Regions from separate parts of the Xenorhabdus siamensis genome, predicted to be linked through region 2. Evidence: predicted binding sites of a transcription regulator. Region 2 holds the regulator's gene; the other holds the start of a gene.
What was found. The regulator sigma-54, encoded in region 2, starts transcription at its own class of promoters, with help from an activator protein. The targets are predictions, from matches to a motif close to GTTGGCACANNTTTCGCTNT.

Region 1: a site for sigma-54 is predicted at 1,849-1,868, ahead of glnA (glutamate--ammonia ligase). Genes of this name have one in related genera too.

The regions. Positions count from the first base shown of each region.
Region 1 covers NZ_JBBMXE010000005.1:299,473-302,669, forward strand. The annotation lists gene glnL (nitrogen regulation protein NR(II)) at 1-148, opposite strand, end outside; gene glnA (glutamate--ammonia ligase) at 325-1,734, opposite strand; gene typA (ribosome-dependent GTPase TypA) at 2,239-3,197, shown strand, end outside.
Region 2 covers NZ_JBBMXE010000014.1:206,554-209,750, reverse strand. The annotation lists gene ptsN (PTS IIA-like nitrogen regulatory protein PtsN) at 1-74, opposite strand, end outside; gene hpf (ribosome hibernation promoting factor) at 282-569, opposite strand; gene rpoN (RNA polymerase factor sigma-54) at 593-2,068, opposite strand; gene lptB (LPS export ABC transporter ATP-binding protein) at 2,145-2,870, opposite strand; gene lptA (lipopolysaccharide ABC transporter substrate-binding protein LptA) at 2,877-3,197, opposite strand, start outside.

The DNA.
Region 1 (3,197 bases), on a different contig from region 2:
GAGGAGTGCCGAATAATTTATGTGTACTTTGTGCCAGAAGTTGCATGGCGGAATGATTGGCATAGTGGATAATTAAATCGTTATCCAGTACCAACACACTGTTTATCAGTGAATCAAGAATCTGTTCTGTTTTGGGAAAATCAGCCATTTCTATCCAACCTTTCAGCCTTTGCACTTTTTTGGTGCATTGTATCTTATTTGATCATGAATTGGTCACCCACTCTATCGAGAAGGAAGGTTCAGAGGGAAAAGAGCCCATCCGAAGATGGGCCAAAAGTTTCACGGCAACAAAATAAAAAGGAAAAATGGTAATGCTTTTAAGCACTACACACTGTAATACAGTTCAAACTCCAGAGGATGCGGAGTCATACGGACGCGTTCGATTTCACTGTTCAAGACACCAATATAAGCATCAATTGCATCATCAGTGAAAACACCACCGTGGGTTAGGAATTCGCGATCGGTATCCAGTGCAGCCAGTGCTTCTTCCAGAGAAGAGGCTACAGTTGGGATCTCTTGGGCTTCTTCGGCTGGCAGATCATACAGGTTTTTATCCATCGCATCGCCCGGATGTATTTTGTTGATGATACCATCAAGGCCGGCCATAAGCAGAGCAGAGAAGGCCAGATAAGGATTGGCGGCCGGATCTGGGAAACGTACTTCAATACGACGGGCTTTACTGCTGGCTACAACCGGAATACGAATAGACGCAGAGCGGTTGCGGGCAGAATATGCCAGCATCACGGGAGCCTCAAAACCAGGTACTAGACGCTTATACGAGTTAGTAGTTGGATTAGTAAAGGCATTCAGAGCACGGGCATGTTTGATGATGCCGCCGATATAGTAAAGAGCCAGTTCAGATAACCCACCATATTTGTCGCCGGCGAACAAGTTGACCCCGCCTTTAGCCAGTGACATGTGACAATGCATTCCTGAGCCGTTATCTCCGACCAGCGGTTTTGGCATAAATGTCGCTGTTTTGCCGAAAGTATGGGCGACATTATGGACCACATATTTATAAATTTGGGTTTCATCCGCTTTTTTGGTCATGGTGTTGAAACGAGTTGCGACTTCGTTCTGACCCGCCGTTGCCACTTCGTGGTGGTGGGCTTCCACAACCAAACCCATTTCCTCCATAGTCAGGCATATTGCTGAACGCAGATCCTGAGAAGAGTCCACCGGAGGCACAGGGAAATAGCCACCTTTAACTCCTGGGCGATGGCCTTTGTTACCGCCTTCATAGCGAGTGCCGCTATTCCAGGCTGCTTCGGTATCATCAATATGATAATAAGAACCTGAAATAGAACTGCCGAAACGGATATCATCAAACAGGAAGAATTCCGGTTCTGGCCCAAACAAAACAGTATCTGCAATATCACTTGCACGCAGGAAATCTTCTGCACGTTTTGCAATAGAGCGAGGGTCACGACTATAGCCTTGCATTGTGCCGGGTTCTAAGATATCGCAACGTATAATGAGCGTGGTATCGTCAAAGAAAGGGTCAAGCATTGCGGTAGATGGATCTGGCATTAATACCATGTCGGATTCATTGATACCTTTCCAACCTTTGATAGATGAACCGTCGAACATTTTGCCATCTTCGAAGAAATCTTCATCAATTTGGTGGGCAGGAATAGTGATGTGCTGTTCTTTACCTTTAGTGTCAGTAAAACGTAAGTCAATAAACTTCACCTGATGTTCTTCAATCATGGACAAAACATGTTCAACGGACATATGCGTTCTCCTGGTTTACGTAAGCTGGATAAGGTGCAGGCTGCCTTATCTTAAGTGGCTGATAGTGTCTTTGTATACAGCCAATTTTTATTGCAATTTTCAATGCCAGAATACAATGCGAAAAGCGTGCCAACTTTTAAAAATCATTGAATATGAATGTGTATATTTATAAACAGGTATAAAACTCAGCAAATGGATAAAAGCACAGAGGGATAGTTAAGTATATTTGCACCAAATGGGTGAATAAAAAGTTAATAATGCACCATTTTGGTGAAAATAAATAAGGTTAAGCCGTTACAGATACTGTTATTATCACTTTAAGTTATGACACGTTTATATTCAGAAAATAGATAAACTTCAAAAGTGATGCACTTCACATTTATTTCACTCTGTAGCTATAACGTGTAAAATAGCACCATATTTGTGTTAAATGAGAGTAGCGTTGCGAACTGTCACGCTGTCTGTATTTAATATTTCTTCAAATAGCTAAAACGGTAAAAATACTTGTCAATTAATAATTTAAGAAATATTGCCATTATCGCTCACGTTGACCATGGCAAAACTACGCTGGTTGATAAACTCCTACAGCAATCTGGTACATTTGATGAGCGTACAGCGGCAACCGAGCGCGTGATGGATTCTAATGATCTGGAAAAAGAACGTGGTATCACCATTCTTGCAAAAAACACCGCTATTAAATGGAATGACTACCGTATCAATATCGTAGATACCCCAGGCCACGCCGACTTCGGTGGTGAAGTAGAGCGCGTGATGTCAATGGTCGACAGTGTTTTGCTGTTGGTAGATGCGATGGATGGCCCGATGCCGCAGACTCGCTTTGTCACTCAGAAAGCCTTCGCTCACGGTTTGAAGCCAATTGTAGTTATCAACAAAGTTGATCGTCCTGGTGCTCGCCCTGACTGGGTAGTCGATCAGGTATTCGACCTGTTCGTAAACCTTGGTGCGACCGATGAACAGTTGGATTTCCCTATTGTTTACGCATCTGCACTGATGGGGATTGCCGGTAACGACCACACAGATATGGCAGAGGATATGGCTCCGCTGTATCAGGCAATCGTTGAGCATGTTGAGCCGCCTAAAGTTGATCTTGATGGCCCATTTCAGATGCAGATTTCTCAGTTGGATTACAACAACTACGTTGGGGTTATTGGGATCGGTCGTATCAAGCGCGGAACAGTAAGACCAAACCAGAACATCACTATTATTGATAGTGAAGGTAAGACGCGTAATGGTAAAGTTGGTAAAGTTTTCAGTCACCTGGGATTAGATCGCATCGAATCTGACAAAGCGGAAGCGGGTGATATCATTGCGATTACCGGTCTGGGTGAACTGAACATCTCTGATACGCTGTGTGAGGTTAATGCAGTTGAAGCTTTGCCAGCCTTGGCAGTTGATGAGCCTACCGTTAGCATGTTTTTCTGTGTTAACACCTCACCGTTCTG
Region 2 (3,197 bases):
GAACAAGGTACGTTGTTACGCGTACATTCGAATGAAAGCACTGAACTTAGTGGTAAATCTGTTTCGTTGTTCATTTCTTTATTCACTTAGGGCCTGTAATACCAGATGCCTGAGTTTAGACATCTGGTATCAGAGCACTATTTATGCTTATGCCATTGAGCCTTCTGGTTGTTTCTTTCGTTAGCTGCATTCATTTATTGCCTACTTTGATGCAACCGGAAGTCTATTGGATATAGATAGAACAGTGCTAATCTTATGACAGTCCCGTTGTCTGAAAACTGTTAATGTTGTCTCAATTTACTTTTATGTTTGGTCAATTGACGAGCCAGTTTGTCTGCCAGCGCATCAATTGCTGCATACATATCTTCATGCTCTGAACTCGCATGCAACTCTCCTCCATTGACATGCACCGTGGCTTCAGCGATTTTCTGCACCTTTTCCACTCGGAGGATGACCTGAATAAGGTTAATCTTATCGAAATATTGATCCAATTTGCCGCATTTTGTGTTTACAACGTTGCGTAGTGCATCAGTGATTTCAAGATTGTGGCCTGTAACATTGAGTTGCATAGTGTTTTCCTTCTCTGTGTTGTTCAAACCCATTTTTTACGTTGGTTTGAAGGCGGGATGGATAACGACTCTCTATATTTTGCGACAGTTCGACGTGCTACTTGAATGCCTTGCTCGGCAAGTAAGTTTGTCAATTTACTGTCACTCAGTGGCTTGGCCGGGTTTTCTGCCGCGACCAGTTTTTTCACCAGTGCCCGTATCGCCGTAGAAGAGGCTTCGCCTCCGCTATCAGTATTAACGTGACTGGAGAAAAAATATTTCAATTCAAAAATCCCACGTGGACTATGCAGATATTTCTGAGTTGTCACACGGGAAATGGTGGATTCATGCATGTCAACCTGATAAGCGATATCAGCCAGTACCAGTGGTTTCATATATTCCGCACCATATTCAAAGAAATCTTGCTGTCGCTCCACAATGCAGTGACTGACTTTCAATAACGTTTCATTGCGACTTTCGAGGCTTTTTATCAGCCATTTAGCTTCTTGCAGGTTATTACGGATAAACAGGCTGTCACTCTCATTATGAGATTGTTGCCCTAGTGCAGCATAATGCTGATTAATGCGCAGACGAGGGATGTTATCGGTATTCAGCCTGACCTGCCAGCGTTCATTCTCTTTCTGGACTAATACATCGGGAATAACGTATTCGGATTCTCCGGTATTCACCATTAATCCGGGCCTCGGCTCCAGTGACTGAATAATATCAATTGCTGCTTTTAATGCACTTTCTTTTAATTTGCTCTGTCGCAACAAATTTCGAAAGTCCCGGTTGCCCAATAGTTCAAGGTACTTGCTGGTAACCAGTTTTGCTTCGTTCAGGTAAGGTGTTTCTGCTGGTAGCATTGCAAGCTGGATCAGCAGACATTCACGTAAATTACGTGCCGCAACACCAATAGGATCAAAGTGTTGTACTCGCTTGAGTACGGCTTCGATTTCTTCTAAAGTCAGTTCATCATCACCAATGCTGACAAGGATCTCCTCGACAGGGACTGTCAGGTAGCCTGTTTCGTCAATGGCATCAATGATCGATGTGGCGATGGCTGAATCTGTTTCAGTAAAGGGAGTCAATGCAGCCTGCCACATTAAATAATCTTGTAATGTCTGGGTTGTTTCACCTTGATAGACGGGAAAATCATCTGCGCTGTAGTCACTTTTTGCTCCCAGAAATGTGCCCGCGGTGTAAATTTCATCCCAACTAGTATCAAGAGGAAGCTCTTCAGGCATATCCCGTTGCTCAAGGGCTTCAAGAGTATCCATGACTTTTGTTTCGCTATCAGGATATGTTTCTGCATCAGGGGCTGTTTGTGCATCAGAATAGCTTTGGATATCAATTTCTTGATACAGTTCTTCTTGCTCAAGCATAGGATTGGCTTCCAAAGCCAGTTGGAGCTCCTGTTGAAGTTCAAGCGTAGAAAGTTGCAACAAACGGATAGCTTGCTGAAGTTGCGGCGTCATCGTCAATTGCTGACTGAGCTTGAGTTGCAAACTTTGCTTCATAACGTTCTCACTTCCTCCTGAATTGATCCTTAATGCTCCTGAACTGAATGCCCTTGAATTTTACCTGACAATGAGCTTAAAGCCGGAAGCCCTCACCCAGATAAACGCGCTTAACTTGCTCATTGCTGAGGATATCTTCTGGTGTACCGTGGGCAATCAAATTCCCCTGACTGACAATGTAAGCGCGCTCACAAACATCCAGTGTTTCACGGACGTTATGGTCAGTAATCAGAACGCCCAAACCACAGTCCCGTAGGTGTTGAATGATCTTTTTAATATCAAGAACAGAAATAGGGTCAACACCTGCAAAAGGTTCATCCAATAGAATAAATTTAGGATTTGCGGCCAGTGCGCGGGCGATTTCCACACGACGGCGTTCACCACCGGACAATGATTGACCAAGGCTGTTACGCAAATGAGAAATATGAAACTCTTCCATCAATTCTTCGGCGCGCGCTTTGCGCTGTTCCTGATTGATATCCTTACGGATCTCAAGAACCGCCATTAAATTATCGTACACACTCAGCCGACGGAAGATAGAGGCTTCCTGTGGTAAGTAACCGATGCCCCGGCGGGCACGTTCATGCAGAGGTAGCAGGCTGATATCTTCATGGTCTATAGCGATAGTACCTGCATCACGTGGCACAATACCGACAACCATATAGAAAGTTGTGGTTTTACCTGCACCGTTTGGCCCAAGCAGGCCCACAATTTCACCTGATCTTACTTTCAGGCTGACATCCTCAACGACTTTACGTCCCTTATAAGCTTTTGCCAGATTGTCCGCGTTTAATATTGCCATACGTCGTTATTTACTCTTTTTATTAACATCAGTGTTGTTAACACCAGGGCCTTTTTCCTGCAACTGGGAAGGTAATAGGACGGTGGTGACATGCTTACCTTTATCGCTAAAGGCTTCCATTTGCTGTGTTGGCACTAAATAGGTGATTTTATCGCCTTTGATGTTACTGTCGAGCTGTTCAAGATAAGCATTGCCTGTCAGTGTGACTAGCTCACTACCCATTTCATAGCGCATCTTTGAAGAATGGCCTTTGATGGGTTTACCATCATCCTGCAATTGGTAAAACGTTGCAGGATTGCCATAGGCTTCGATAACGGTTTTTTTCGA